DNA from 4 places in the Paenibacillus sp. F024 genome. Region 4 is predicted to be linked to each of the others. Evidence: riboswitches for the same ligand, from Rfam matches in the RefSeq annotation. Region 4 holds a riboswitch; each other region holds the start of a gene.
What was found. Region 4 has a riboswitch for cyclic di-GMP ahead of ACZYR9_RS25305 (GntR family transcriptional regulator). Riboswitches for the same ligand answer to the same signal wherever they lie in the genome.
Positions count from the first base shown of each region.

Region 1 (5,005 bases), on a different contig from region 4:
CCGAAATGGTCCGGAGGAGGTTGGACATCCTCGAAGGTAGTGACTTTATTCACACTATCGACAATGATCCCCACCGTACCCTCTTGATGATGAACGACCATAATGCGGGTCGTCTTCGAAGCCTCCTTGTCCTGAAGCCGAAACAGGCTTCGAAGGCTGATGATCGGAACCACCTTTCCTCTTAGATGAATGACCCCTTTGACGTAGGATACCGCACTGGGAATGGGGGTAATGGTCTGCATCTTGATAATTTCGTGGATTTCCTGAATACGGATAGCGTATTGTTCACCGCCGATATGAAATTCCACGTACTTTTCCTGCTCAATGAACTGCATCAATCTGACCTCATTTTTTCTAAAAATCGTTATTTAATTTTAAAGACAGAGACGGATTCATTCAAGCCTTCGGCAAGCTGTGCAAGCGACTGCGATGTAGCGGCCGTTTCCTCCGAAGCTGCGGCAGCCTCCTGGCTGGCAGACGAGATGTTTTCAATGGAATGCATAACCTCATTGGACTGGGCGGCCTGTTCTTCGCATGCAGCTGCAATTTCCCCCGCCTTGAGCTCGGTTTTGCTGATCATGTCAATAATTCGATCAAACGCCTTTCCTGTCTCCTCGGATTGGCTTACCCCATCGGAAACGGCCGTTACACTTCTATGGGTGTTTTCCTGCATGCCTTTGATGATCGCCGTAATTTGTTTGGTTGCCTCGCCGCTGCGCTCGGCCAGCTTGCGCACTTCATCGGCTACAACCGCAAATCCTCTTCCCTGCTCTCCGGCGCGCGCCGCCTCAATGGCTGCGTTAAGGGCAAGCAAATTGGTTTGATCCGAGATATCGTCAATGACTTCAATAATCTCTCCGATTTTATTCGAATCTTCCTCTAACCGTGTCATATGCAGATTGACCTGATTCATGCTGGAGATGGAATTTTTGACAATATTTCCTCCATCGTGGGCGATGGCCGTCGTTTGGGCTGCTAATTCCGCGGCCACTTCGGCATTGGCGGCAACCGAATTAATGGCTGCAGACAGCTCGCTGAATAATTCCTGCATATTTTGGGCGGATTGGGCTTGCGCCGAGACTCTGCCGGCAATTTCATCCGTCGTTGCGGAAATTTGCTCCGATGCGGCAGCCACATTATGGGATGAGCTTACGACTCCCCCGATCAAGTCCCGCAGATTATGAACCATATGGTTCACCGATGCGGCTAGCTGTCCCAATTCATCCTTGGAATGAACTGTGATTTCTTCCGTCAGATTTCCGGCGGCGATTTGTTCCGTCGTAAGCATCAATTGCTTCAAAGGAGCCGTAATCGAACGAACGATCCACAACGCTAACATTACACCAATGACAATAGCGATGGCAATAACGGCAATGGTGGTATAGAGAATGCGCTTCGTGGCGTTGGCAATTTCCGACATCTCAATGGCGCCGATAATCTTCCAGCCGGTCAATGGATTAGTGACAAATACCGCCTTGGTGTCCATCCCGTTAAACTGAAATTCCACGGTTCCGGAATCGGATGCGTAAAGCTCGGACACATACGGCTCCGTGTTATCCGTACCCGGTTCAATTGTAGGATTGGTTACGTACTTGCGGTCCCTGTCCAGTATAAACACATACCCGTTCTGGCCGACTTTAATACTGTTCACTTGTTTGGCAAGGTCGGTCAAAACCAGGCTGCCGCCGACAACTCCCGTTTCATCGTCACTGGTTTTCGAAGGGTTCACGGCGATTTGATTATTCGTTGCGGAGAGGAACGGATCACTTACGATAGCCTTCCCTTTATTCTCCGTAGCTGTAATAAACCACGGTCTGGTCCGCGGATCGTAGCCCTCTATGGTCCTGTCGGGAGAAAAGATCATCACTCCGGTATTTGTTCCGAAATATACGACTTCATACTGGGGATTAATCGCCTTATAGGGCTCCAGAATGGCTCTAACCCGCGGGCTGGCCGTTCCATCCACCATTTCGCCCTTGATCTGCTGCGCCAAAAAATCCATGTCGGATAAGCTTTTGGAAATGAGGCTGGTAATTTGATCGTTTGCAGAGTTCACGCTTTGACTTGCGCTTTGCATAATTTGGTCTTCCACCTGCTGCCGCGCTTCCAGATAAGAAAACCAGCCGACGACGCTGCACGGCAGGATTAATATGACTAGAAATGCTGCAATTAAACGGGTTTGAATACTCATTTTCAACATGGGTGCACTGCCTCCTGAACGTAATGATTTGCGGGTTGTTTCCAAGTGGTCCGAGAATCAGATGCTGTGCTTTTCCTCCTCGAATGGAATCTGAACAAAAAAAAGAAGCTGCCCTTGACGAGGTGACGGGGCAGATTCTTGGTCCCCATTGGCGGCCCGGCTGCCATAACATGATGCTGTAGGCCCGCAGCTTTGCGTCCCTGCCTTTCGACAGATTTGCCTTTTTCAATTGGTATTGTTAGAAAATTCGAAAACAGAAAATTACAAAATTCGATAAAATATTTTATATTCCGACAGGCATCTTTTTCCATATTACACACATCGGTGGAAGAGATCAAGTAAAGAAAAGGTTAAAATTTTATTATAATCAGTTATAGCAAGAGTCTTAAGTTCTATTTTAAAAGGAGGTTTATGGAAAGTATTGACCATGATCTAATTGCGAACGCATATTCGAGACAGCCTCATGTCACATGGGAATGATATCCTCTATTGGAAAGTAGTTATCTTGACTTTTCGGAGGGTATCGATGACCAATAAAACAGATAAAATTCAGATCGACATCTTAACCATTTTACTGCAGCTTGGGCTGAATACGGACATCATTCGTAACCTACCGCAAGAGCAGACTAACAACCGATGAAAATTGCGACCTAGGAAGGAAGTTCCCTTGTATTAGAAGAATAAGTAATATACAGGAAAATAGTACTAGATGATTAAGGGGGATGAGCATGATCGACAAAGTCATCCGCATGTTCACCATTATCAACGCCATTCAGGCAAATCCCGGCATTTCGGCATCCGATCTGGCACTCAAAAGTAATGTGAACATTAGAACGATATACCGGGACTTGGATACACTTAGCCTGATCGCCCCGGTTACCAATGACGGGCGGGGAACAGGCTACCGTTTTATGGGTAAATTTTTTCTTTATCCGCTCAATTTCACGGAGCAGGAGGCGCTTGTATTCTCGCTGCTGCCTTCCGTACTGGACAAAGATAAGCTCCCGCCCGGATTTGACACGGCTTACGATAAGGTCATGGCTACCCATTTAAAGGAGAAGTCCAGGCAAAACCGGTTGGTCGAAAACTTGGCCGATATCATCCAAATGGGGACGCCGGCGTATCGCAAAGAAAGCCCGAACTTTCTTCAACCGATCATTGAGGCGATTTTGGAACAGAAAACGATCGATACCATCTACCACACGCAGTACAGGGATGAAACCACCATACGGAAAATAGACCCTTATTATTTGGTGCCCCGTGACCAACGTTTTTATCTGATCGGCTTTTGTCACTTGAAGCAGGCGATTCGCACCTTCCGGATCAGCCGGTTTCAAAAGGTGGAGGTGACGAATCTCTCCTACGACAAAGGAGATTTTAACATCAAGCAATACTTGAAAAATACGTGGACCATTGACCGCGGCGATAAGAATATAACGTTTAAAGTCAGGTTCGCCCCGGAGGTTGCACGATACATCAAAGAAGAGGAGTTATTCGTGCATCCCCGTATGAAGGATCAGAAGGATGGCAGCTTGATCTTTGAGGTTACGGTAAACAACGAAAAGGAGTTCGTCAACTGGATTCTTCAATACGGCCCCAATGCGGAGATATTGGAGCCCAAATCGGTGAGGGAAAGCTTGAAGCAGCAGCTGAGCCTTTGGGTTGAGATGTACAAGTAAGCAGAGACAATTGGCGAATCGTCTCAAGGGTCGACCGCAGCTTCCCGATCGATGAAAATAAACGAACCCGGCAGGCCGGGTTCGTTTATTTATGCAATCGATTACTTCAGCGTATAAGGCAGCTTGAAAGTCCACAGTTCGGTGCCGTTGTCCGGCGATGTGCTGTCCACACCGAAATCGTTGTCGTTGACGAGGACAAGGGTACTGCCGTTCACAAGCGACAAGCCTTCTATTTTCTCGTACGGATAGCCGAATGCTGCCGCATCGAGAACGGTGCGTTTGGCGGGCGGCAGGATGCCGGTTGCTTTCAAATCCTCTATCGACATTTGCTCCAGCGTTTTGCCGGCGTTCTTCTCCTCATCGTACCTGCCGAGGATATTCGTCGCATTGGAAAGGTCAATGGAATAGATGCGTTTCAACTGCGCTTTGTCGCCTGCGTTCTTGTCGCGCTCGTCGATGAGCAGCGTGTTCTCGTTGATCACGACCATATCGGAGATGACGATATCGGATTGCTTCAGATCGGTGAATTGCTTGGCGTCCTCTGCGACATAAGCGTACTCGGCTATCGGCTCCAATGTTGCCAGGTGGAACTTCACGATCCGCAGCTGGCGTGAATTGTCGGCAGTTTTATCCGGATTGCGCAGAGGGCTCTGCATGGCCATAAACATGTATTTACCGTCAGGAGTGATTCCCACGGCCTCGGCGCCGCGGTTTTGACGCAGTTTATTGTACACGGCCGGAAGCATTTCCCGGGCAGGTACGAGCGGAGTGGCTGCTTGAGCTGCCCAGCCTTTAGGTACAATGCGCTCGATCAATGTGCCGTCGCGTTTGACGTGTACGATGGACGGGCCGTATTCATCGGAAATCCAGAACGTATCGTCTTTGGGGTTATAGGCAATCCCTTCAATGTCGAGACCGTACGGGTCGTAGGCCAGCTCTTTTTCCGCTCTTGCATCATAAGGAGCTTCATCGCGGCCCTTGATGTTGGGCAGACCGGTAATACGGGAGCTGCCGCTCACGGGATCTGTGCCGCCAACCTTCAGCGGAATTTGGTCGAGAATCTTGATTTCGCCTTTGCTAATTTCGATTTTATAGATGCTTGGTGTGTAATCCGAAATCGGGAATG
Region 1 covers NZ_JBVASZ010000005.1:146,850-151,854, forward strand. Annotated here, with positions in the region: gene ACZYR9_RS08030 (chemotaxis protein CheW) at 1-335, opposite strand, end outside; gene ACZYR9_RS08035 (methyl-accepting chemotaxis protein) at 365-2,200, opposite strand; cyclic di-GMP riboswitch class I at 2,348-2,431, opposite strand; gene ACZYR9_RS08040 (helix-turn-helix transcriptional regulator) at 2,929-3,879, shown strand; gene ACZYR9_RS08045 (esterase-like activity of phytase family protein) at 3,981-5,005, opposite strand, start outside.
Region 1: another riboswitch for cyclic di-GMP. It lies ahead of ACZYR9_RS08035 (methyl-accepting chemotaxis protein); the one in region 4 lies ahead of ACZYR9_RS25305 (GntR family transcriptional regulator).

Region 2 (5,005 bases), on a different contig from region 4:
TCCCGGTTCTCCTTCCACTTGCCGGCAATTTGCGGCAAAATGTTCATCAACCCGTGACGCCCGTATCTGCGGGCCTTAGGGAAATAGGTCCCGGCAAAAAACGGCTTCTTCTCCGGGGTCATAATGATCGTCAGCGGCCATCCCCCCTGTCCGGTCATCGCTTGACAAACGGACATGTACAGATTGTCCACATCGGGCCGTTCCTCCCGGTCCACCTTGATTGAAACAAATTCACGGTTCAATAGCTCGGCTACCTCTTCATCCTCGAATGATTCTCTTTCCATGACGTGACACCAATGACATGTACTATAGCCAATAGATAGGAAAATAGGTTTGTTTTCCCGTTTCGCTTTATCAAAAGCTTCTTCTGACCAAGGAAACCAATCTACCGGATTGTAAGCATGCTGCAGCAAATAAGGTGACTTTTCATTGGCTAATCTATTGGGTTTGTTGTTTGTTGTCATGGGGCACCACTTCCTTGATTTCAGGATGTTATTGACGATAGTTAGAGCTTAGCATACCTTGCAATAAAAAGAAAAAACCTTTGCTACAGTAGCAAAAGGTTTCGTCGTGAAGAAATAAAAAACATTTTTTTTGCATTTATCAAATAGATTAATATCCTACGTTTTTTTGCATTTAATCTTAAATAGTATTTTAACATTCCCATATACGCTTAGCATTTCTTGGTGAAATTAATCATACAACTCTTTTTTTAAAAATCTCACATAGTATTCCTTTTCTTCAACATGCTCTATTAATCGGTAATATTACTAGTGTAATACTCAATTATGTCTTTACGGCGGATGATTCCGATAAAGATTTGGTTTTCGTCTACGACGGGAACAAAGTTCTGGTCAGCAGCCAAATGAAGCATATCCTCAAGACGCGCTTTGACCGACACGCATTCATTATGAATACGACGTTTAATTTCATAAACTTTGACAATATCCAAGTTTCGAAAGCTTAATCCGGAAGTGTTCTTCATCTTCCAGAATAGATCCCCTTCACAGAGAGTTCCAACATATTTTCCCTCCCCATCAATAACAGGAATTGCCGTGTATTGATTTTTCTCTAATATCTCCAGGGCCTCCTGCATGTTAGCAGTTGAATGAATATAGGCTACTTTGTGCTTGGGCAAAAGAAAATCAGATATTTGCATCGCTCAAAACTCCCTTCTACCAAAACGTTAACATACGTTTCGCTTATTGTGACACACATTAAGATAAAGCTAACCTATATTGATAACGTTGGGCGGTTACGTTGCACCCTATAGGGCCTCAACTTTTGTTTACTTCATTTTTTATTGATGAGTCCAAGTTTATCATACCTGTCAAAAAGAAAAAACCTCCGTTGCAACAAGTAAGAATATGGAACAGACTATTGTTGTTTTTAATAATTAATAACATCCCGCAACATGCCCCTTATCCGATTGAACTTCATCGTGCTGCGTTATATACATTTTTTGTTATTAATGCTTCGCGCGAACATCCCATCAATGGCATGTACTCTAGCCGTTCGATAAAAAGATGGCTTCATTTCCAAATAAAAAAAGCGGCCCCCTCTATGCGGAGCCAAACTTTCCAAGTTAACCTCTATACATTTTTTAATAATAAATAGATCGTTACCAGTCTCCGATGCCTAAGTTCAGCTGCCAATTTACTCCAAATTTATCGATCACCATGCCATAGTATTTGCTCCAAAATGTTTCTTGCAGCTCCATGCCTACAGAACCGCCATCCTTCAATTGATTAAAGACAGATTCAATTTCATCCTTGTTGTTACTTACAAAGGCCAGGCTGATGTTGTTTCCAACCACAAAAGGCATCCCGGGAAAAACATCTGAAAACATAACGTTGCTTCCGCCAATGGTAAGCCGCGTGTGCATTATGAGGTGTTTCGCTTCTTCCGGTAGAGAAAATTCAGGGTTTGGCGCCATATCTCCAAAAGTCATAAATTTCGGTTTCTCTGTTCCAAACACTTCTGCATAAAACCCCACTGCTTCACGGCAGTTTCCATTAAAATTCAGATAAACATCAACCGACATGCTCAGCACTCCTTCATTCATTGTTATTATTTTATAGATTTTTTTATTTACATCTTATCATTTAGCTATACGTGAACGATATCTCAGGTTCCTCAGCCGACAAGACTCTACTGGCAGCATTATCTCCAACAATTAGAAATGTATTCCACTGATATTGATTTCTTTACCATCCAGATCTCCGGAAAAAGCATTACCACCACTTGATGATCTCCGATGACTAAGATCGGTATGTCGCGGATGAAATGAGAAGCCAAGTTTAGTGAAAAACTTAGATTTGATGATTTATATATTCTTACCTTTCATATTAACAAGAGTAATGAAGCATGGTTTCTTTTAGATTGCTTTATTTTAAAAAGCTGCGAAGCAAGGTTCCCCATACTATGGTCCTATGTCTTTAGATGTTTTTAAAAGTTTGGAATGATTGGAAATTCATAGTTGAGTAATACTTTATATTCATTTAAAATGAAAAAGTCAAAGGCAAAATTTTCCGAAAGGAAAATGACGCAAAGCCATGGGTCTAAGGTCCTTGTTACAGGATGATGATCGCCAGGTTGCCGTTTCGCTGCATCGTTTGATTTTATCCATGGGTACTGCGCGGCTATATTTGGCTTGCGCAGTTTTTTGCGTCTATGCCGACCAACTATCAGAAAGAGGGTGTTTTTCTGTTTCAATGGAAGGCGAAATCAATGATCGCTATGTTTCTCTGTTTGTGGTCTTGCTTTAGTTTGGTTTCCGTAACATCAGCGGAAAAACAGATTGACGTAGTGATCGACGGAAAGAAGCTGGAATTTACGGTTCCCCCATTCATCGAGTACGGGAATACGCTCGTCCCCTTCCGCCCCGCTTTTGAAGCGCTTGGATTAAGTATTGCATGGGAGGCGGAAAGACAGGTTGTTACAGGGAAGAAGGATGGCCTGGAGCTTGAGCTTCAAATTGGCAGCACGACGGCGAAGGTCAACGGCAAGCTGAAATCTCTCGCGGTCGCTCCACGATTGATCGATAATCAAACGTTCGTTCCGCTGCGTTTTGTTGGCGAAGCATCCGGCAGAGAGGTGAAATGGGACGCGGAATCACGTACTGTTTTCATCCGTCCGCTCGGGAGTAGCGATGTTTCACAGCTTACATACGAAGGCGATATGGTGGATGGCAAGCCAAACGGCCACGGAAAACGGTATGCGGATGGGACACTCATCTATGAAGGAATGTTCCAAAATAATCAAATGAACGGTCAAGGGAGGCTATATGACGGAGGGCAGCTCGTCTATGAAGGAGAATTTCATCAATCCCTTTTTGAAGGATACGGCAAAATGTATTATGCCAACGGTAGACTGATGTATGAAGGTCATTTTTCCGACGGATTCATGCATGGCCATGGCAAGCTCTATCGTGAGGACGGCACGTTATGGTATGACGCCCATTTTCAGTACGATAGCATTGAGGGTCCGGGAACCGTATATTTTCCCAAAGGTCATCGGTTGGAAGTCGGATTTATCGACGGAAACCCGCATGGCAAGGGGATTTATTATTACGGGGACGGAACCGTTCGTTTTATCGGCGAATATCGTAACGGTATGCGCAACGGCTTTGGTACGAATTATTACCCGAATGGCAACAAGATGCACGAAGGCGAGTTTGTGGACAGTCGGCTGGTTCGAGGGAAATCTTATTATGAAAGCGGGAAGCTTCGGTACGAAGGCGAATTCAGCAATATGCTGCCTCATGGAAAGGGTATTGAGTATAACGAGGACGGAACCGTATTTCATCAAGGCCTGTTTAAGCTCGGAGATCCGGTCAAACCGGAATAACAACAGCTGCAAGGGATGAACGTCCTTATTTCAATGGGAGGATACATATGATGATGACATGGATCAAAGCATTCGCCTCGCAATGTTTGCTGTCAGCCGTTTTCATTGGGGTCGGCGCAGTGTTTTTCGCTTCGTCTGCGGAAGCTGCGGAGCTTGCTTCTCCTCGGGATCCGTTTTTTTATGACCGTAACGATACGCCGTACCTTTTGGAAGGGGAGTTGGAGTTTCTTCCCGCCGCCGATCAATCGGACATTACGGATTACGCTATATATGTGTTGGATCACACGGACAACAAGATAAAGCTTCTCGGCAGCGTGAATGTGAAGCAGCAGGAAGAGTATATCGCGTATGCCAAAAGCATCGGTCTCAAGAGGGAACGCTATATGTTCCGCATAAAGGATTTGGAAATCGCAAAAAATGCCGAAAAGTTCGGGATTTACGCCAAAAATGCATTGGAGGAAAGCACGGCCGGATTGATCATGCCGATATGGGACAGGCCCCGGCATCGTTTTCAAGAAGGTCTTCGCATTACCGATAAGAACCCAAGCCAGGGCAACTTGGAATTGGCGCTGACCTGGAAAGGACTGCAAGAAGAGAATCCGATCACCGGCTATAAAGTCTATTTCTGGGTGGACGGACAGAAAAAGGCGCTTTCCAGCAAAAGCATAGACGTGGCAAAAGGGAAATCCGAATATGAACTCATAGTGCCAAGCGGAACGATACCGGAAAGAACGGAGGAAATGGCAATTTACCCCGTCTCGCCGGAAGGGATCAATGGGCCTGGCTTGATTAATTATGTGATGGACGACATTTCGGAAGAGCCGATTGTGCAATTGCAGACTTCCAGCCTGATTCCGGCGCCGGTGATTACGGAGATCGGAGACAGGGATTCTGTCGTCGGCACATTTAGCGGCAGCATCCGTTGGGAGGTTGATGACCGCGAATTTACGGGCATGGTCAATGGGGCTTCTCCCTTATCGTATGCAGTCTATTTTCTAGATAAGGACAAGCGGAAGATCAAAGGTATCGGCATGATTCCCAGAAATACGAGCAGATACGGTGATTATACGCTGCAAATTCCGTCAGGAACGCCCATACCGGAGGAGGCCGTTTATCTCGGTGTTTTTGCGCAAATGTCCACGGCTGAAGGCATTCA
Region 2 covers NZ_JBVASZ010000010.1:63,360-68,364, reverse strand. Annotated here, with positions in the region: gene ACZYR9_RS12365 (thioredoxin domain-containing protein) at 1-464, opposite strand, end outside; gene ACZYR9_RS12360 (CBS domain-containing protein) at 755-1,159, opposite strand; gene ACZYR9_RS12355 (VOC family protein) at 1,622-2,044, opposite strand; cyclic di-GMP riboswitch class I at 2,511-2,603, shown strand; gene ACZYR9_RS12350 (stalk domain-containing protein) at 2,731-3,849, shown strand; gene ACZYR9_RS12345 (S-layer homology domain-containing protein) at 3,897-5,005, shown strand, end outside.
Region 2: another riboswitch for cyclic di-GMP. It lies ahead of ACZYR9_RS12350 (stalk domain-containing protein); the one in region 4 lies ahead of ACZYR9_RS25305 (GntR family transcriptional regulator).

Region 3 (5,005 bases), on a different contig from region 4:
GCAGTCTGAAGCAGCTGCCCGAGGGCGGAGACCGGGACCGTATGGGAATGCAAAGGACAATAGCATATTATTGTTTTCTTAAAAGATGAAAGGTTGGAAAAGAAATGCCGAATCATTGGGCTAAAATGATGGTTGAAAAGGCTGCAGACGGTATTTGCCTTTGTAAATGGGATGGCCGTCAACTCACGGTCGAAGAGGCAAATCCGGCTTTTTTCCAGATCATCGGCTATTCAAAAGAAGAACTTTGGACGGATTCCTTTCTATCTTTTCTATCGGTTGAATACAGGGAGTGGGTATTAAAGCGTTTGGAGTTTTTTGAGCATGATGATATCCTGTTCTCAGAAGCGAGATGGACCGTGAAGCACGGCCTTCAAGTGGACGTGGAGCTTTCTTTACGCGAAACGGTTAGGGATGGAGTCTATTACTATGTTATGGTTGTTCGTGACGTCAGCGACAAGAAATGGATTTTGCGGCAAGGGGCGGGATACGATGTAAGCGGAACGCTTACAGAGAAGTTCCGCATTATCGATTGCTCACTCCACTCTGCATTGTTGGATTTACACAAAAAAGACTTGATCGCGCAGCCGTTTCTTTCTTTTGTCGGTTCAAGACATCTGCTTCAAGTAAGGCACTCGCTTCGCCAGGCCTTATGGTCCGGGTCCAGCTTCAGTATGACGCTGGATTGGGTCCATAACAACCAAAAAGCCAGTATCGAGTTTCGCTTTAAACCAATATTAAACGGCAGGAAAGAAGTCGCACGAATTGCATTTGTCGGAAGAAGCTTAACGCAGGAGCAACCACAAAAGCAGTCCGGATTGGCTCATGCGCTGCGGATGCTGATGGCGGAACGTCATATGACGGCAACCAAGCTTTCTGAGCTCACTGGTCTTTCCATAGGAACGATCTCCAAAATGAGAAACGGAAAAATCACGAATCCGCATAAATATTCCATACAATGTATTGCGGATGCTCTAAGTGTTCATATCAGCGAGCTTTGGCGCGATTAAACTTGTAAAGTTATGTAAAAATATATGAAAATAATGCAATCTTTTATCCTTTTTGTCGAAATTTAGCGAAAAACTCACACCTGAAATACATTCAACAAGCATAGATTAGTCCTTTTGTTTTAGACAATGTTGTCGGTTGTCTATATACTTGATTATAATTTAATTAAAATCACATATTCATTACGATAAATGGCAAACTTGTCGAAAGGCAAGGACGCAAAGCAATGGGCCTAAGGTTAGCAATCTAAGCTATGGCAGCCATGCCGCCGATAATGGGAGGATACATGACTCAATGCACCTTTCCCCGGCTGGAGAAAGGTGCATTTTTTCTTCATTACGATATGCTTGATCCCTTGAAAGGAGGTAGTCCCGATGTCCGACTCTATTACGGAAATTGAATTGGTCAAAATGATAAAATCCATGGCGCTGGATTCTACGGAGAATGTTACCGATTTGTCGGATTATTCCAAAGAGGAAGACTTCGGCAATGAGGGAGGGAATAAGAGCCTTAGTTGGTTCAGGGTAAGCGGAAATGAAATTTTTGTGCATACCTCGGATGAAGTTACATCACCTCTTACCATTGAAGCTATACCTCCGGTCAAGCTAACTGTAAATGGAGAAGCGGTATCCGGTGTAGTCACCGTAACATCTGAAGACAAGCTGAAATGGTCCATAGAGGAATCTCCTTTATTTGAAATCCAGGTATCCGAAGATCATATGCTAGCCTACTTGATTGTACGTTCACCTGTAAGGTATGTATGGAAGCTTAGCGAGTGTGAGCCTGCCGCCCACCTGGTTCTTAGAGCGGAGGAGGATCAATCGATCATACTTAACAAGCTTGAGCTTAACGATATTATCTATGAACTGGATCGTTTGTCGATCACGAAAAACCGGAATATCGGGGCTATTTTTGAAGAAGTTCATAACCCGACATTCGAACCGATTCTGATCGCACGGGGAAAGCCTCCCGTTCCGGGAAAGGATGCGGAACTGCAGCTGTTTTTCACAGAACAAGTGGAAACTCAGTATGTGGAAATCGGCGGCGTGATCGATTATAGAAATCATTTAAATATTCCTTCGGTAACCCCTGGAGATGTGATCGCCCGAAAAACTCCGCCGGAAGAAGGGACCGTCGGCTACGACGTTTACGGTAATTTTATTCGTCCGAATGAACCGCAGGACATTGTTATTGTAGCCAAAGACGGGGTGCAAATTCGGGAGGACGGCTTTGTTATCGCTCTTAGCGAAGGAAGACCGCGCATTACAGGCAACCAAACGAAGTTTTTTGATATTACCAAGGCATTTATCGTTCCCGGCGATGTCAATATTGAAACGGGACATATCGTTTTTTCCGGTGACATTATCGTGTATGGTAACGTTATGGAGAATATGATCGTAGAGTCGCTTGGTAATGTATATATATCCGGAAGTGTGTACAACGCCACTGTCACGGCAACCGGAAGTATTCGCATTCAAGGCAACGCCATCAAAAGCAACCTATACTCCGGTTATTTCGGGGTATTGTATAACCGTCTTTATAACAATTCGAAATTGTTAATGTCCCAATTCGAGCAGCTGCTCGAAGCAGCGAAGCTTCTCTCCGATATGGTGGAGAAGAAGGGGCAGAAGCCTCATTACGGACAAATTATACTACTGCTTGTGGAGAACAAGTTTAAAGACCTTACCAAGCTGATCAAAGAAGCATTATCGGTCATTATTAATATCAGGTCACGGGACAAGACGGCCTGGTTGAATCTGAAAGACATGCTGGAGCGATTTCTACAGCTCTCGAGAATGCCTCAAATGATCTCTAACGGTACGGTACTCGGCATTTTGAACTCTCTTAAGGAAACGGTGCAGCACGTTGGGAGCATGCAGGAAGCCAAAGTGAGGATCGATATGGGGCAATGCCATCTATCGACACTTAAATCTAACGGTGACATTTTGATCCGAAAAGAAGGGGTTTTGCAAAGCGACCTGTACTCAGCGGGCAACATTGTATTTTATGATAAAGATGCCGTATGCCGAGGCTCTCGTTTGGAAGCGGATGGCATCATCTCTGCAATGATGGTTGGCGGTCAAACGGGAGCTCCGTCGGTACTCAAATCCAAGACGAAAATCATGCTGAAGAGCATGAGCTCCGGAAGAGTATGCATAGGAAATTATTGCATCGAAATTCTGGATAGCATTGAGGATCAGACGATCGATATGGATTGGATTAAGAGTCGCGTATATGCCGCAAGAGGCATTCAAAATCCACAGACTAATGGTAAATTGGCGTGATGAAGAACGAAAAAGAAGTAAATCCGTTGATGGAAATGTCGCATCTCTTGGGCAAGAGGTTGAATAAAAATATATATAATCGATATGGACTATTAATTCTTCCGGCTTCCTCCATTCTTACAACGGAACATATTTTATCGCTTCATGAGCATGACCTAAAGCTTAGCAGTACAGATGTGATTCTTCCGAAAATTGAGCCTGAAAAGCTCGTAAGATTTGCTATCCATGAGATGAAGGAGATGTTTGTAGATATCCGTACCGCCGGTCGGGTACCTATTGAGAAAGTATGCCGTACGGTGCTCCCAGCCCTCATGCGTATTACGAGCGATTCGGACACGTATCGTATATTGTTGGCGCTGGAGCAGCAGGATGAGGACACGTTTAAGCACAGTGTCGGAGTCAGTGTATTGGCGGGTTTAATCGGCAAATGGCTCGGATTATCCGTGAATGAGCGGGTGCGTGTCAGCCTGGCGGGTTTGCTGCATGATGTGGGCAAGCTGTTTGTTCCGCAATCGATCCTTCAAAAGCCGGGCAAATTAAATGAAGACGAATACCGCGAAGTGAAGCGTCACTCTCAGTACGGTTATGATCTTCTTGTTCGCGAAGCGGGTTTGGATCCGCATGTTGCTTTGGCTGCGCTGCAGCACCATGAACGGGAGGATGGCAGCGGGTACCCTGCCGGATTGACCGGAAACCGACTGGAACTCGTTAGTAAAATCGTAGCCGTCGCCGACGTGTTTCATGCGATGTCTTCAAAAAGGGCGTACCGAAACGCATTGCCTTTATTTGATGTTCTCCAAAGTATTGCTGATCATGCTTATGGTATGCTGGAGCCGGGGATTGTTCGCTGCTTTATCCGGCATGTGACCGAATGCACGATTGGCAGTCATGTCGCCTTGTCGGATGGAACGCAAGCCACCATTGTGATGGTGCGGGAGGCCGATCCTTTTCGCCCCTTGGTGCATGGAGCCGGTGGGTTTATCGACCTGAGGGAGTGCCCGGGTTTGAAGATCGGAAGGCTAAGCGATGGAGGAACCGTTTCCGTATAGTTGAAATTGTGTAGGGCGCCGGGCGGATTACCGCTGATCGGGCGCTTTTTCAATTTGCGGCTTACGACTATCGTCATTAATGAATATAGTCGTGATTATGCCATGTTAAGGATGAAGAAGGATCAGGAAAGTCATATCGGGTTAGAGGAGATCATATAATACCCATTACAGGAGAATGAAGACGTTTTCGGACAACCTTGGCACAAGAAGGCGATCCGAAGGCGGTTGCCATTCGCAGCAAGACATGACTAGCCTGATGTGGAGGTGGTTTCTATGACCAGCAAACCTTGGCTCAAGCATTACCCGGCTGAGGTGCCACCGACCTTTGATTATCCGAAGCAGAACCTGGCACATTTCTTAAAGGAGTCCGCCCAAGCCTATCCGAAGCATGCCGCTTTAGATTTTATGGGCAAAAAGTTGTCTTATCGGGAACTGCTCGATGCAGCCTACCGGTTTGCGAATACGCTGATCCGGCTCGGAATTCGAAAGGGTCATCGTGTAGCGATAATGCTTCCCAATTGCCCGCAAGCTGTGATTTCTTACTTTGGCACTCTTCTCATGGGCGGAGTGGTTGTCATGACCAACCCGATGTACACGCCGCGTGAGCTGGAGCACCAGATCAAGGACTCGGGGGCGAGCGTGATTGTGACATTGGATTTATTGTTC
Region 3 covers NZ_JBVASZ010000002.1:182,452-187,456, forward strand. Annotated here, with positions in the region: gene ACZYR9_RS04690 (DUF429 domain-containing protein) at 1-89, shown strand, start outside; gene ACZYR9_RS04695 (helix-turn-helix domain-containing protein) at 105-1,007, shown strand; cyclic di-GMP riboswitch class I at 1,189-1,278, shown strand; gene ACZYR9_RS04700 (flagellar assembly protein A) at 1,380-3,290, shown strand; gene ACZYR9_RS04705 (HD-GYP domain-containing protein) at 3,290-4,339, shown strand; gene ACZYR9_RS04710 (AMP-binding protein) at 4,613-5,005, shown strand, end outside.
Region 3: another riboswitch for cyclic di-GMP. It lies ahead of ACZYR9_RS04700 (flagellar assembly protein A); the one in region 4 lies ahead of ACZYR9_RS25305 (GntR family transcriptional regulator).

Region 4 (5,005 bases):
CTCCCCGGGTTTTACAAAATCCAAATTGGAGGCTGCTTGGGAGAGCTTTATACTCCAAAATTATTTGGATATCAACGTAAGGCCTTTAGTGCTGGAATCATGGAGGCGCTGTCATTTCCAAGGGGTTCATCCCCTGAAGCCCCAATCGGAGACTATTTTACCTGAGGATCATATTAAAGAGTACCTAATGAACAATCCGCTTGTATTTGATTTGGATTCCATATTGAGCGGGCTGGCCTATGATACCGGCCACTTGGTCGTATTGACGGACCCGAAAGGTACGATCTTAAAAATTGATGGAGATAAACGCTTAAGAGATAAAGCGGAGAAAATGAATTTTGTCGAAGGATCGTCTTGGGCTGAAGGCCATGCGGGTACGAACGCTATCGGCACGGCGCTTTTAAATGCAGCTCCCGTACAAATTTTTGCAGCGGAGCATTTTTGCAAAGAGGTACATAATTGGACTTGTGCCGCAGCACCGATTCGAGATCCGGCTACCCAGAGTATTCTGGGAATTGTTGATTTGACGGGTCCTTGGCAGTTTGCCCACCCTCACTCGCTGTCTGCAGTTGTTTCGGTTTCGAGGGTCATCGAAGAACGATTGCGCCACAAGCTGGAGCTGCAACGAAACAAGGTTATGGAGTACTGCTTAGACGGGACTTCAAACCAACGGAACACACTTTTCGTCGCCCTTGACCGTGGAGGAGTCGTGATCAAAGCATCTCCGAAATTGTATGAGCACGGCTGGATTAATTCGAACCATCGTCTTGTTGATAGTCCCATATATGCTTTAAAAACATGGTCAACGGAAATGAACTGGGAAATTGAGAGGAAAAACGGAAAATGGAGGTTTTTACTTCGCACCTGTTTTGACGAAGGGAACCCGATTGGGGCTGTAGTGCAGGTTATACCACCGAGCCTTGAGAACCGGCTAGCTGAGGGGGGTTCAACAAAATATTCATTTGCTTGCATCATTGGATGCTCCCGGAAGTTTTTGGCCGCCGTAACAGAAGCTAAATTTGCTACGAGAAGTGATTTTCCGGTTCTGATTGAAGGCGAAAGCGGCACGGGAAAGGAATTATTGGCGCAATCTATACATGCAGGCAGTTTCCGGGCAGAAGGCCCCTTTGTTGCAGTGAATTGCGGAGCTGTACCCAAGGAGCTCGCAGCGAGTGAATTTTTTGGCTATGAAGGCGGTGCGTTTACAGGCGCCATAAAAGAAGGCAGAGCGGGGAGATTTGAACAAGCCAATGGAGGAACCTTATTTCTTGATGAAATCGGGGAAATGCCGTTGGACTTACAGACGCTATTGCTGCGAGTTCTAGAGGAGCGGGAAGTCGTACGTCTGGGCGGAAAAAAAATAATCAAGGTAAATTTAAGGATTATTGCAGCCACCAATCGAAATCTTCTTGTTGATGTTGAAAACGGTAAGTTTCGTCGCGATCTTTACTATCGACTAAATGTACTATCATTGCGTGTGCCTCCTTTGCGGGAAAGAGAGGGAGACATCCCTCTGCTATTAAATCATTTCATGCAAAAAGCTTGCTCAGAGATTGGACAATCACCGCCGGCACGATTCGATGAGGAAGCTATGCGAATTCTCGAGGGTTATGATTGGCCTGGAAACGTCCGTGAATTGCGAAATATTGCTTATCGGATTGCCGCCAGATCTAACGGAAATGCTGTGCGCGTTGCTGATTTGCCGGAGGAAGTGCTGGGCTGCAGGATGAAGCAAGTGATTAAACCGAATATGTCCCTTTTAAGGAGTAAAGGCAGGAATCAGGAGATTGAACTGATTCGTTCGATTCTCAATGAGTTCAATGGGAATGTATCAGAAGCGGCCAGCAGGTTAGGTGTTCACCGCAGCACGATCTATCGGAAGCTTGGCCGGGATCTAAGAAGCTGACCAGACAAGAGGGTGGAGAATTTATGGAAGGCAAAAAAGTAAAATGGGGTGTATTAAGTATACATCCATCGAGTAATGAAGATTTATTAGCTGTCTTTAATCATTCTCTTATTGCAGATTTAGTTCAACACGATCATGGTCATTATGAAGAAATCATCCATGATCCCGATGTGGATGCAGTATATATTCGATTACCAAGTAACCTGCGGCTATTGTGGGCATTAAAGGCCGCCAATGCCAAGAAACATGTCTTATGTGAAGAACCGGCTGCTATTAACGCACGGGACGCAGCACAAGTAATGAAAACGTGCAAAGACAATAAGGTCCTTTTTATGGACTCCGGTTATCGAATTCCCCATCCACAACACACCGAGGTCAAGCATTTAATTGAAACAGGCTTCATTGGCGATATTAGCATGATAAAATTGAGCTTTTCCTTCCCTGCCGGCATGAAGGAGTTTATAAACGAAGAATGGTATTGTCCTGTTTCCGATGGTCTAAATTCCATTCGACATATTCTTCAACGGGAGCCCTTGAATATTGTTGCTTTAGGGAAAGGGAAACAAAACGAAGCATATCAGACAATCATAATGATTTTCGACTACCCGGGCAGTATCCAAGCGCTTGTGGACTGCAGTTGCGATACGATGATGCGAAATGAATATGAAGTGATTGGTACAAGGGGCATCATTAAGCTCCCTTGTGCGTATCGTCCTGATTTGAACGGTGGCGATGGCGTGATTTGGGTGCAAACAGAAAACGACAAAAAAGAAATAACGATAAAAGGGAATCGAAATTTACACAGCATCGAACAATTATCCGAATGCATTCTACAGGGGAATCTAACTGACAATTGCGGGGAAACCCAATGGAAAAACACTAAAATTTTTGAAGCCATTGAACAGTCTCTGAACAACAATGCCGAAAGGACGCGAATCGAGAACAAGTTTTTGGAAGACGGATGGGCGGCGGAATGCGGTATATCCTCTTTTTTGACAAGATGATATTGGAGGATGCAAAGCGAGACATTCTATGACAGGCCGGCTAAGCAATGAACAAAGGCAAATCCGTTCGAAAGGCGGAGACGCAAAGCCACGGGTCTAAGCTATCGGTTCATGCGGATGGAATGATAGCCGGGTTGCTCAAGCAGCCTGGCTTTTTTGGTTTTCCGCACGATTTGCACGTATCTTTCATCCGATTACTCATCCACATACCTTGTTGTATTCCTTGTCACTTCTTGTAGAGATGGCGACTTGTCATAAGCTAATAAAGAACATGATGGTGTGAGAGTATTCATAAAACAACAAAATTCCTACAAAACCGTTGACGCGAAAGCGCTTTTATCTTATATTAAAAACAGTTAACTGTTAACACTTTGGAGTGAAGCCGTATGATTCATTTAAAAACCGTTGATAAACAAAAAATAGGTGAGCAGGTACTTATTATTTTAAGAAAAAGTATTATGCTCGGTGATATAAAAGCCGGCTCTCATCTCAAGGAAACTGTTTTATCCAAGGAATTGGGTGTAAGCAGAGGGCCTATTAGAGAAGCAATTGTTCAGCTCGAAAATGAAGGGCTAGTGACTACACCTTCAAACGGTAGAAGTGTGGTTGAAGGTTTTTCTATAAAGGATCTGGAGAACTTGTATCATACGAGGATCCAGCTCGAAAAATTTGCAATCTCTCAAATTACCCCAGAAGCAATAGAGCTGGGGAAAGCGGAGATGTACCGTTATGTGCAAAATATGGAGGACGCACTATTAAAAGGGGAGCGTGATGTGGAATCTGATTTAACTTTTCATTTTATGCTTATTCAACTTACAGGCAATAAGACGCTAGTTCAGTTATGGAAGTCACTCAATGGGCCAATTAAAACATTGATTGACGTTACATCGGATTTTACAATGAACCATCAAAAAGAAATCATTGAAGAGCATTTTAAGATTGTTGAGTTCCTTGAACGCGGAGAAAACGAACAAGCTCAAGCCGAGTTAGTACATCATCTTCAAAATGCCGGGGAATTTTACAAACAAGCTGCGAAACGTTTAAGAGAGGATGAACAAAACCAGTGAACAAAAAAGTGAATTGCGCCATCATCGGTTCGGGAAACATCGGTACCGATTTAATGTACAAATTGCTTAGAAGCGAGACGCTTTCGCCTGCTGTAATGATAGGTATTGAACCGCAATCCAAGGGGCTGGCGTTAGCGCGTGAAAACGGATTGCAGACGATCGACACGGGAGTTTCCGGGTTTGAAGCCAATTCGTCCTTAGCTGAAATTGTATTTGATGCAACGTCGGCCAAAGCGCATTACCATCACGCCGAAGTATTAAAACGGTTGGGCAAGAAGGTGGTTGATCTTACTCCTGCTGCGGTAGGACCTTTTGTCATCCCTTCCGTTAACTTAAATGAAGAAAGCGTTAAACAACTTGATAACGTCAATATGGTTACATGTGGTGGACAAGCCACTGTACCAATAATGAAAGCGATTACTAGAGTGGCCCCTGTGGAATATGGTGAAATCGTGGCCTCTGTATCCAGTAGAAGCGCAGGCCCGGGGACAAGACAAAATATTGATGAATTTACAATCACAACGGCCCGTGCACTGGAAAAAATAGGAGGAGCGCAAAAGGCCAAGGCGCTTATTGTCTTAAATCCTGCTGATCCGCCGATCATCATGAGAAATACGATTTATGCCAAAGTATCAGAAGATTCTTACCATAAAGAGAGTGAGATTAAGGCGTCGATCTATGACATGGTGGAAACGGTAAAGAGTTACGTTCCGGGGTACCGCCTTATGTCAGAGCCCGTTATGAGGGACGGGATTGTCAAAGTCTTTATTGAAGTGGAAGGGCTTGGCGATTTCCTGCCGATCTATGCAGGTAACTTGGATATCATCACTTGTGCTGCTGTGAAAACAGGTGAACTAATGGCTGCATCGTTGGTACAAAAGGAGAATGTATAATGAACAAAAAAATTCTAATTAATGATGTTACATTGCGGGATGGGATGCATGCAATTTCCCATCAGTACACGGTAGAGCAAATTGCTCAACTGACAGAGCTCATTGATGATGCAGGTGCGGATATTATCGAAGTTA
Region 4 covers NZ_JBVASZ010000048.1:11,793-16,797, forward strand. Annotated here, with positions in the region: gene ACZYR9_RS25295 (sigma-54-dependent Fis family transcriptional regulator) at 1-1,906, shown strand, start outside; gene ACZYR9_RS25300 (Gfo/Idh/MocA family protein) at 1,930-2,910, shown strand; cyclic di-GMP riboswitch class I at 2,957-3,052, shown strand; gene ACZYR9_RS25305 (GntR family transcriptional regulator) at 3,297-3,977, shown strand; gene ACZYR9_RS25310 (acetaldehyde dehydrogenase (acetylating)) at 3,974-4,870, shown strand; gene dmpG (4-hydroxy-2-oxovalerate aldolase) at 4,870-5,005, shown strand, end outside.